Regions from separate parts of the Desulfofundulus sp. TPOSR genome, predicted to be linked through region 1. Evidence: riboswitches for the same ligand, from Rfam matches in the RefSeq annotation. Region 1 holds a riboswitch; the other holds the start of a gene.
What was found. A riboswitch is a leader RNA that binds a small molecule or an ion and turns the genes downstream of it on or off. The one in region 1 is predicted to bind cyclic di-AMP.

Region 1 (5,838 bases):
ATTTCCACCATCTCCAGCACCACCATTCCCGCCGCCAGGGTGTCTTCTAGAGAAAACTTCCCCTGCGTGCCGGCGCAAACCAGGGTTACGTCCCTGCCCAGGCGGCAGGCCTTTTGAGCTACAGCCCGGGCATTGAGCAGGCTTCCCACCAGCACCGTGTGGGCCCCTTCTATAGTGGCATTCAAGGCCCGGGTGCCGTTGCTGGTGGTAAGGACCAGCACTTTGCCGCCCACCACTTCCGGCGGGTATTCCAGGGGGGAGTTGCCGTGGGGAAAGCCGGGGATCTTTTCACCGCCCCGCTCACCTGCCAGCAGTACCGGTGTATTTTCCCCGGCCAGCCTGGCTGCCACCTCTTGAGCCTCAGCCGTGTCTACCACCGTAACCACGCCGCGGCAGCCGTGGGCTATGGCAGTGACAATGGTGCTGGTGGCCCGTAATACATCAAAGACCACCGCAGTACACCCGGCCAGTTCGGCCGGAACTATACTTTCGGCGGTGGGAAGAAGGTCGATGTGCATGACTGACCCTCCGTTAGCTTAAGCTCAGGAAGGGTGTTCCCGGGCCGGGGAAATTCGTGTACCGCCCTTGTGCGCGGAACTTCCCGGTGGGAAGGGTGGGAATAAGCCGGTACGGAAATATTATACCGCTTCCCGTTTTGAAGCGGCAAGAAAAACGAAGGGTACCTATGTATACAGATATATGCTGCATTTATATGCTGCATTCCAAAAGGGTTTTAAAAGGCGGTTGTGGAAAAAATAAGTAATGGCCGGCGGCGCCTGCCGGCAGTTCAGGGAGGATAGTCATGCAATTTCACCTGCGCAAAAGGTACAAACATTTTGCCCGCTACCGGGAAATAACCAACGTCCTGGTGCACCACGGTTTCGGTTATCTGGCCCACCAGTTGGGTCTTACCGAGTTCCTGGGCCTTAGCCGCCGGCACAAACTGGCTCGCCGGCTCTCCGACAAAGGGTCACTCAGGGTTGTGGAACGGCCCTCCCCGCCCGAAAGGCTGCGCCAGGCCCTGGAGGAACTGGGCCCAACTTTTATCAAGCTGGGGCAGATGCTTTCCACCCGCTCCGATCTGCTATCTCCGGAATATATTGCCGAACTGGAAAAGCTCCAGGACCAGGTGCCTCCTTTCCCCTTCGCCCAGGTGCGGGAGCGCATTCAAATGGAGCTGGGAGTGCCCCTGGAAGAAATCTTTGCCCATTTCGAAGCTACCCCCCTGGCCGCCGCTTCCATCGGCCAGGTCCACCGGGCAAGCCTGCGGGACGGCAGGCCGGTGGTAGTCAAGGTTCAGCGGCCGGGTACGGAAAAAATTCTTTTGACGGATATTGAAATCCTTTATGACGTGGCCCGGCTGGTGGACAGGCATGGACCCTGGCGGGAGCTTTATCGCTTCGAGGAAATGGTGGAGGAGTTTGAAAAGATCCTGCGGGAAGAGATGGACTTTACTGTGGAAGGGCGCCATGCCGATACCTTTCGGCAACATTTCGCCGGGGATAATACCGTCTATTTTCCGGTGGTTTACTGGGATTACACCACCAGCAAGGTGCTGACCATGGAGTACGTAGAGGGAGTCAAGCTGACCCATCCGGAAGAGTTGGCCCGCGGCGGCTTTGACCGGCGGGTGGTGGCCAGGCACCTGGCCGGCGCCCTGCTGCGGCAGATCCTGCTGCACGGTTTTTTCCACGGCGACCCCCACCCGGGTAACCTGGCCGCCCTGCCCGGTGGGAGGATAGCTTTTATGGACTTTGGCATTGTGGGGCGCCTGAATGAAGAGATGCGGGAAAAAATAGGCGCTCTGGTTTTGGGGTTGGTCCGGCGCAACACTGCCCAGGTGGTACGGGCGGTGGAAGGCCTGGGTGTGGTGCCGCCCCACGTTGACCGGGCCGCCCTGCACCGGGATATCGACGCCCTGAGGGAGAAATATTATGAGATACCCTTGAGCCGGATCAGCCTGGCCGAATCTTTAGGGGATGTAATGGCAGTGGCCTTTAAATACCGTATCCGGGTTCCCACCCAGTTCACCCTGTTGGTGAAGTCCCTGGTTACTGCTGAAGGTGTAGTTGCGCAGCTTGACCCGGAATTGAGTATCGTGGAGATTGCCCGTCCCATGGGCAAACGCCTGTTGGCGCGTCGTTTCAGCCTGCCGGGGATAAAGAGGCTGCTCCTGGAGCACCTGGAGGATTACCACCAGCTTTTGACCAGGGTGCCCCACCGCTTGGACAGGGTGCTGGACCTGGCCGCAGGTGGTGAATTAAAAATAAAAGCGGTAAACCCGGACCTGGACCGCATGTTTGGCCAGCTCAACGCCATGGTTAACCGCCTGGTCCTGGGAATCCTTTTGGGTTCTTTGATCGTGGGTTCTTCTTTGCTGCTGGGGCGGGGTTACACCATTCTCTGGGGCTTGCCCGTAGCGGAGGCTGCCTTTGTTGTCGGGGGAGTGCTGGGCGTGGCCCTGATCTTTTCCATTTTACGCTCACGGAAATTTTAGTCCCGGGCGGTTTTTTAAATAATCCCCGGCGGACGCAGGCCCGGGATCATGATCACCATCAAGGCCAGAAGCAGTACGAAGAGGATAAATCTATGCATAAAGACACCTCCTGCATCGCGGCTCTGTCATATTTATGATTTTACCCCACAAATGTGTAAAAGTTACTACGCTTGTGTTAAAAATTTATTAACTTTCGTTTGCAAAAAAAGCCCTGCACCAGGCAGGGCCGACTTCTTTATGGAAGTTACAAAATCTGTCTTTAGCTAAGTATTCAACTAGTAAGTAAATGTAAAGCTGTCCAGAATCACACTTACAGGACGCGATTGCAGCCAGCTGTTCGGCACCCAGGATTCAAAGAAGTAAAGGGCGCCGTTGGTGGGGTCAACCCCGTTGAGGGCATCCAGCGCAGCCCGTTTGGCTTCCTCGCTGGCCGGACGGTTGATCCAGCCGTTTAATACGGGCTCAAACTGGTAAGATCCAGTTTCGTCCACCTGGTAAATGACCCCGGGAATGGTATTCGGGAAAATGCCGCTTTTTACGCGGTTCAATACCACTGCTCCTACTGCCACCTTGGTGATGTAGGATTCGGAATCGGCTTCAGCGGTAATCAACCGTGCCAGAAGGTCAAAGTCGGAACGGCTATAATTAACGGGACCGGAGCTGATGGCACCCCGGCTTACCGGCGCCGGGCTTGTCCCCCCACTATTCGCAGCGGGGATAATCAGTTTCTGTCCCGGGTAGATCGTGTCACTTCCAAGACCGTTGGCTGCTTTTATTGACTGAAAGCTCACGCCATAACGCAGGCCAATCAGATAAAGGGTATCCCCTGGCTGTACGGTATATGTAACCGGACTTCTCTTTTCATTCCCTACCGGAATGTAGAGCTGCTGTCCCGGGTAAATCAGGTCGGTGTAAAGACCGTTGGCCCGGCGCAGGGCATCCACGGTGGTTCCGTAGGCGCGGCTGATCAGGAACAGGGATTCACCGGGGCTGACGGTATGGGTGGCCGCCGCTGCAGCACCCACGGGCAGCAACACGAGTGCCGCCACAACTGCCAGAAAGTAACGGGCGTAAAGCAACAGCCTGTTCATTTTTCCCTCCTCCGGCCTCCGGGGTTAGTTGATGGGTTCGGGTAGAGGGCACCCTACCGCGCGCCTTGTTTTCACCTCCTTAATAACGCGCGGATTCACCCCGCTCCGGATAAAATTCCCCCGTACCCCGGGCTTCCCGAGGATTCGGCCACTGGTAATTCCATTACAAGTGTAATTATACAGGCCTGTCGCCAGAAATGCCAAGTGACAAATAATGCCAGGTTGGCAGTGCCCCGGCATGAACAGGATACGGTGGTAATTATCTCTTGCGCAGCCTTGCCCTGATCCTGGCGTTAATCTGCTCCATCAGAAAGATTGTGTTAAAAACATGGTGCAGCTGGATGGCAATACTTTCTACAGGCCGGTCCAGGGAAACCAGATGGGGCTCTACTACGAGTTCCACGCCATAGGCGGACTCCATCCGGCTTTTAAAGGCGTGCAAAATGGCCTCCCTGGTACTTTCATCGCCTACCTCCAGCCAGGGAGAAAAAGGGCCGATTTCCTTTTGTTTTACGTGTTCTTTGATTAATGCTATCAAAGCATCGCGGAATTGTTCGAAGTCGGGCCGCTTAGATGCGGACAAAGAAATTCCCCCCTCCAAATGGGGACGCTACGAAGGTTTTGTCTTAATTTCCAGGGCCCGGGCACCAACCGGGCTGGGCTCCAGAACCAGGGCCCGGGCCATAATGCCGCTTTCCCGGAAGGTATCTTTCATCACCCGGGCAATAAGCTCCAAATTGCTGTCGGCCAGGGCAATTATACTCGGTCCGGCGCCACTCAAACAAACTCCCCGGGCTCCGGCGAGGCGGGCTGCCGCCAGCACCTTTTTCATTCCGGGTACCAGGGAGGCGCGGTACGGCTGGTGGAGCCTGTCCTCCATGGCCGTGGCCAGCAGGTCCAGTCTCCCCTGCTGCAGGGCGGCCACCAGCAGGGCTACCCGCCCCAGGTTAAAAACGGCATCCGCCAGGCTGACATGCTGGGGCAATACCTCCCGGGCAGCCCTGGTGCTCAGGTGAAAATCGGGTATGGCCACCGCCACCTTCAGACCGGGAGGGGGATCTATTTTCACGTAGCGGATCTCCCCTTCCACCGTAGTGGAAATAACAATGCCGCCCAGAAGGGCCGGCGCCACGTTGTCGGGATGGCCCTCAAGCTGCGAGGCCATGGTGAGCAGTTCCCGGTAGGAAAGCTTGTTTCCGGAAAGAATGTTGGCCGCCACCAGGCCGCCCACAATGGCCGAGGCACTGCTGCCCAACCCCCGGGCCACTGGAATGTGATTGATCAAACGGATACGCAGGCCCCCGGGATCAAAGCCTGCCTGCTTGAAGAGATACATGGCTGCCCGATAAACCACGTTGCTTTCATCCCGGGCAATGTCCTGAACGCCCTCCCCGTGCACTTCAATAACCAGACCGCTGGACAGGCGTACCATTTCTACTATGTTATAAAATTTCAAAGCCATCCCCAGGCAATCAAAACCCGGACCCAGGTTGGCCGTGGTGGCAGGTACCTGCACACGGACCATTCTCTTACCCTGCCCCTTTCTACTCACCTTCTACCCGAATACAGTTGGCGATCCGGTCCACCGGGCTCAGGCATTCCACCAGGTGTAAAGCATCCTGGAGGTTTTGTTCCCGCACCCGGTGGGTTACCATGACGATTTCTGCCCTGTCACCATCGGTGTGTTTTTGAATCACCGAAGCCAGGCTGACTTCCTTATCCCCAAAGGCATAGGCTATGGAAGCCAGCACTCCCGGCCTGTCGGCTACCATCAGGCGAATGTAAAACTTGCTTTCGGTCAGGGCCATGGGCTTGATTGGTTTTTCTTCGTAACAGGTGCAGCCGATGAAGCCCGGCACCTTATGTATAATGTGACGGGCCGCATCCATAATATCCGCCGCAACGGCGCTTCCAGTGGGTAATTCCCCCGCGCCCCGGCCGTAAAACATGGTGTCACCCACGGCATCGCCCCGGACAAAAATGGCATTAAAAACGTCGTTAACTGAAGCCAGGGGGTGATTTTGGGGGATCATGGTCGGATGCACCCGCACTTCGATGCCCTCGGAAGTTTCCTTGGCAATGGCCAGCAACTTGATTACATAATTCAACTCCCGGGCGTAGGCAATATCCCTGGCTGTGATTTTGCTGATGCCTTCCACATAAACATCGTTTAAAGTGACACGTGAATTAAAGGCGATGGAAGCAAGGATGGCCAGCTTGCGCGCCGCGTCCAGCCCCTCCACATCGGCG
Region 2 (5,838 bases), on a different contig from region 1:
CAGGGCCCTGGGCTAATTAAATCTGTAAACCCAGGACCTTTTTCTAAAGGACTCAGTTTGCAATTCTCCTTAAACTGACAGGATGATCATCTATGCGGACGGAAATAATAAGGGTGAGGAGGTGTTGCCGCATGCCAAATCGTCAAAACAAATTATTGGTACCGGCAGCTGACTCCCGCCTGGATGCCCTGAAATACGAGATAGCCAATGAACTGGGGTATCCGTTGCATGTTGGTGAGCGCGTGGCCACTCCCCAGAACTGGAACCGCATTTTAGATCAAATGAAGTACGAAATCGCTCAAGAATTGGGACTCACGCCACACATTAAAAACGGTTACTGGGGAGACTTGAGCTCCCGGGCCTGCGGCGCCGTAGGTGGACGTATCGGCGGCAAACTGGGCGGCAATATGGTCCGGCAGATGATTCTGTTTGCCGAACAAAACCTGCTCAAGTAGTTGGTAACCGGGGAGGTGGCCTGACCACCTCCCTATTCTTTTCTACAATGGAATCTGTTTGAAGAACGGAAAAAACAAAAATCTGGCTCTAATCCTGCCCCATAATGGAACCAATACCATACCGCTCGAAACGGTCGCGCAAATGGTAAATAAGTTTTTCGGTCACCCCAAATTCAGCGGCCATTTCCGCATCGCTCTTGCCGTCTTCCAACCCTTCGATGAATTCATCAAAATCTATGCCCACTTCCCCGGTCTTTGTTTTAAGGCTTGGTTCGGTACTCCATGGGACGCGGGAACGGATGTATTCCTCCATGGCCATCACTCCAGACTGCTGTTTTCTTTTATATTGTCCCATGGGTAAAGTTTTATTATTACTTTACGATAATACAACGGTGTTTCATAAACAATTGCCGAAACCCAATAACTATAAGCCGGCACGGTAAACCCGTGCCGGCACGTTTTTCCCTAGTGGCGGTTGGGGTAAGAAATGATCTTTTTTTCCCAGGTGCGAAAGACCACCTGCTTGTCGTCCCGGAACACCATATACTTGGGTAACACGGGGGTTTTCCCCAGGCCACCCGGGGCGTTGATGATATAGGTTGGTACGGCCAACCCGGAGGTGTAGCCCCTCAGTTTTTCCATAATCTCAATTCCCTCATCCACGGAAGTAATAAAATGCCTGGTTCCTTTGACCTCTTTGGCGTGGAAGATGTAATAAGGACGGACGCGGATGCGCAAAAGGGTTTGGTTCAGTTTTTTCATCACATGGGGATTATTGTTAACCCCTTTCAGCAATACGGCCTGGTTGCCCAGAACCACACCCGCCTTAACCAGGCGATCACAGGCCTCCTTTACTTCCGGTGTGATCTCCATGGGGTGATTGAACTGGGTGTTGATGTATATGGGCGGGTGTTTTTCCAGGACGGCACACAGCGCGGGGGTAATGCGCTGGGGCATGGTCACAATGGCTCTGGTCCCGATGCGCTTTATTTCCACGTGAGGGATGGCGTCCAGTTCGCTCAATAACCAGTCCAGGCAACGATCACTTAAAAGCAGGGCATCGCCGCCGGTAATCAGCACGTCCCGGATTTCCGGATTAGACCGGATGTAATCCAGTGCTGCCTTGAGGACTTCCCTGGGCTGGTGCCGGTCTATTTCCCCGATATTGCGGCGCCGCTGGCAGTGGCGGCAATACATGGCACACTGATTGGTTACATTGATAATCAGTCGGTCGGGGTAACGGCGGGTAATGGCCGGTGCCGGGTTGGTAAAAGCCTCGGCCATGGGATCTTCACTGCCACCGCTATCGTTCAACTCGGCCTCCTGGGGCACTGACTGCAGCCAGATGGGGCCACCCGGACGGTCAACGGCCAGCAGGCTGGCGTAGTAAGGAGAAATGGCCCACCGGAAACGTTTTCCCACTTCAGCAATACTTTGCCGCTCCTCAGGTGTTAAGTCCACGATCTGGCTCAACAGGTCCACATTGGTGATGCGGTGGGCCATTTGCCAGTGCCAGTCTGCCCACTGCTCTTTCCCGGCATTGAAAATAGCCAGAATTTTTTTCCGGGCTGCTTCCAGCGGTTCTGCCAGATCAAGACCGGTTAATATCTTATCTTTAACCTGCAGGTAATCGCGAATACGCTCTTTTAGCTCCCGAGCCCGTTCCAGGGAGATGCGACGTTTTTCTTCGGGATCAAATCCAGCCGGAGGCATTGGAAAAATTGCCATCTTTAACCCCTCCTTATGCAATGTTTTGCCAAACACGTAAAAAAAACCCCCAGGAATCTTTCCTGGGGTGGAAGACAGCAAGCAAATACCCAGCTACGACACACAGGCAGAGAAAAAAAGCCGTGTGCCAGCCCAAGCACATGTCCTCCCTTCCACGCTTACGAAGTTAGCTGACGGGTTCGGGTTGAAAGGATAACCCTACCCCCGGGAAACCTGGTACAACGCCACGCATCAAGGGCGCCTCGTTTCCAGGGGGATTCACCCCAGGAAAATGGGTCCTCCGCTTCTTTGGGTAAAGAATTAAGCGTTCAGGACATAAAATATTTAATTGTTAACTTCCTTAAATTGTATCATCTTTAGAACAAATTGTAAATAGTTTTTGAGTATAATCAGCAACTGGGTTCCTTTCCGGTTAAGTGGCTTTTGCCCACCGGCCTCAAAGCGTCCCATAAACGCCGGATAACTCTTTCACCAATACATTGGTGAGCCGGCGTACCATCGGATCGGAACATTTCCTGATAGGGAATGAAAAGGGTGAAATAATTATCGGCATCAAGATTGCCTAACAGGTCAACCTTTGCCTTCATGTGAATGCGCAGTCCGTCCTCTTCGTTTACAAAAATCATTTCAATGTGTTCAATGTGGCGAAAATCGGTGGGTGTACCGGGACCGGAACAAAATTTAAATACCTGCTGCCGGGAAGTAGAGGTAAGACCACAGGAGGCAAAACCCAAATGCCAGGACAAGGATTCCCATACGGCAGTGATGGCCGGGGAAGGCCTTATGGTCAGTTCGATCATGCGGGTGACATCGGGGGCAAAGGCAATCACCACCTGTACACGCAAAAAACAACGGTGGCGATCACTGCTGATGACCAGGTTCAAGGGCAGGTGCAAGGTGAAAGGCAATTCCAATACTTTGCCCGGATCTACGGTCACTTCCCTGGCCAGGTCCATTTTGACCGCGGTTTCCCTTTGCCGGTGACGTCTCTTCTCCCCTTCCTCTCCCTCATGCCATTCCTCCAATAATTCCAGCTGTATCCCCTTGATGCGCCGGGAAGTTTTTACCGCTTTCAAAAGAACTTCCCCTTGTATCGTCCCTCCCTGGACATACTCCAGGGACGGCAAGCGCACATCCAGGGAGAGATCGGGGAAAACTTTCCTTTTTAAGTTATCCCATAAACTCAAAAACCCCCACCCTCCCCCCCAGTAAATTGGCCATTTGCTAATTATTCGTTGTGGGGGCAACTAATTCCTGCCGTTGGCAAACAGAAGACCATACTCAATTTGCAGACGGCAGGAAGGACAGCCCGTAACCACCGCTTGAGCACCGGTAGCCTTGATGTTTTCTACTTTACGCCTTTTCTCAAAACATCTTGAAAGAAAAAAACCGCCTGGAAGGCAGGTTAAGTTCGGTTAAGCCGTCACCCGGAATGTGAGCGGGTGGATGGTAATTTGGTTTTATTTACCATTGAAGTAGTTGCATATAACCTGATGAAAGGGTAATAATACGAACAACAGGGTCGGTAATGGCCGAGCCAAGACTGCTACAGGGTCGCAAATGGCTCTGTAGCAGTCGGCCAAAGGTTGATATCGGGTCGCATAGGCTCGATACCAGCCGGCGGGCAGATCAATGGAGGTTCCTGCAGGCTCGGCAGCAGTCCGAAGGACTGCTGCCGGGTCGTAAGGGATATCCATTGATCGAGCTAAGATCAGTACAGGTGCCGGAATATTTTTGTCGACTACGACTAAAATAGAGAGGTCTGGTGCAGTCGAGAGATTGCATCAGGCTTCCCAGGTATCTGTACTGGTCGAGCAAAGGTCTTTACGGGTTCCGTAATGGTCCGCGGTAGCCGAAAGGTTACCGTGGGCTATGCAGGGATGCGTAATGGCTGTAGCGCAGGTCATTACCGGCTCGAAAAAGAAACCCTTCTCCAATGGAGAAGGGTTTCTTATTTGAACTAATGCCGGTACGCTGGTCTCCGCTCACTCCAGTGCTCCGCCCCGGTTACTCAGGACCCTCACACAGCGGGGGCACAGAGTGGGATGCTCCTGGTCCTGGCCGACTCCAGGATGGTACATCCAGCACCGCTCACATTTTTCTCCCGGCGCCCTTTCTACCACTATCGCCAGCCCCGGGATTGTTTCAGAAACCACCGCCTTTTCCGGCAGGTCCCCGGTCCACTTTTTCAGCTCCACGGCGGAGACGATGAAAATGGTAGGCAGATCCTGGACCCTGGACAGAAAATCGTACATTTCCTCCCGGACAAACAGAACCACTGCAGCTTCCAGGGAGTTACCAATCAATTTTTCCCGCCGGGCCGCCTCCAGGGCCCGGGTAACCTCTCCCCGCACGCCCAGCAGGCGCTCCCATTTGGCTTCCAGTTCCACATCCAGATAATCCTCGTTCACCTGGGGCATGTCGGTTAGCTGGACACTTACCGGCGCCTCCTTTTCTTTGGGGGCATAGCGCCAGATTTCCTCCGTGGTAAAGGCCAAAATGGGGGCAAGCAAACGTACCAGTGCATGTAATACCTGGTAGAGCACAGTCTGGGCCGCCCGGCGTTCCGGGGATTGGGCGGGGGTGGTGTAGAGCCGGTCTTTAATCATATCCAGATACAGCGCGCTCATATCAATGGTACAAAAGTGATGAATGGTATGGAAAACCACGTGGTACTCGTAATCCCTGTAGGCAGCCAGCACCCGTTCCATCATCCGGTGCAGGCGCAAAAGAGCCCAGCGATCCATCTCGGGAAGCCGGTCATAGGGTACCTGGTCGCCGGGTCCGAAGTCATACAGGTTCCCCAATAAAAACCGGCAGGTATTGCGGATCTTGCGGTAGGCTTCGGTCATTTGCTTGAGAATGTTCTGCGATACCGCCAGATCACCCCGGTAGTCGGCAGAGCTCACCCACAAGCGCAAAATATCGGCACCCATTTGATCGACAATCTTCAGGGGATCGATAACATTACCCAGGGATTTGCTCATCTTGCGGCCCTGCTCATCAACCACGAAACCGTGAGTGAGCACAGCCCGGTACGGAGCCCGACCCCGTACCGCCACCGCCGTGGACAGGGAACTGTTAAACCAGCCCCGGTGCTGGTCGCTGCCTTCCAGGTAGAGATCCGCCGGCCAGCGCAGTTCCGGCCAGATGTCCGGCTGCTCCAGCACGCCCACGTGGGAAGTGCCGCTGTCAAACCAGACATCCATGATATCGGTTTCCTTGGTAAACTCGCCGGCTCCGCAGGACGGGCATTTGAACCCCGGGGGAAGCAGTTCCGCTGCTTCCCGCATAAACCAGATATCCGACCCGTGCTCCTTAAACAACTCCTGCAGGTTGGATATGGTTTCTTCGGTAATAATTTCCTTGCCACAACCGGTGCAGTAAAAGATAGGTATGGGTACGCCCCAGGTCCGCTGCCGGGAAATGCACCAGTCGCCGCGGTTGGCCACCATATTGTAAATGCGCTCTTCTCCCCAGGCCGGGATCCAGCGCACCTGGCGGATGGCCTCCAGAGCTTTCTGGCGAAAGCCCTCAATAGAAGCAAACCATTGTTCCGTAGCCCGGAAAAAGACCGGTTTTTTACAGCGCCAGCAGTGGGGGTACTGGTGGTTTATGGTATCGCTTTTGAGCAGTTTACCCCTGGCCCTTAACT

Region 2: another riboswitch for cyclic di-AMP. It lies ahead of eam (glutamate 2,3-aminomutase); the one in region 1 lies ahead of G7K71_RS13410 (LysM peptidoglycan-binding domain-containing protein).

What each region holds. Positions count from the first base shown of each region.
Region 1 covers NZ_JAAOEF010000003.1:515,852-521,689, reverse strand. The annotation lists gene G7K71_RS13420 (2-phosphosulfolactate phosphatase) at 1-518, opposite strand, end outside; gene G7K71_RS13415 (AarF/ABC1/UbiB kinase family protein) at 803-2,497, shown strand; gene G7K71_RS13410 (LysM peptidoglycan-binding domain-containing protein) at 2,773-3,588, opposite strand; cyclic di-AMP (ydaO/yuaA leader) riboswitch at 3,588-3,748, opposite strand; gene G7K71_RS13405 (hypothetical protein) at 3,848-4,171, opposite strand; gene thrB (homoserine kinase) at 4,199-5,113, opposite strand; gene G7K71_RS13395 (homoserine dehydrogenase) at 5,133-5,838, opposite strand, start outside.
Region 2 covers NZ_JAAOEF010000001.1:328,868-334,705, forward strand. The annotation lists gene G7K71_RS01720 (alpha/beta-type small acid-soluble spore protein) at 132-455, shown strand; gene G7K71_RS01725 (helix-turn-helix domain-containing protein) at 544-768, opposite strand; gene eam (glutamate 2,3-aminomutase) at 921-2,183, opposite strand; cyclic di-AMP (ydaO/yuaA leader) riboswitch at 2,324-2,500, opposite strand; gene G7K71_RS01735 (sporulation protein) at 2,573-3,370, opposite strand; partial or broken gene G7K71_RS01740 (hypothetical protein) at 3,431-3,532, opposite strand; gene ileS (isoleucine--tRNA ligase) at 4,169-5,838, opposite strand, start outside.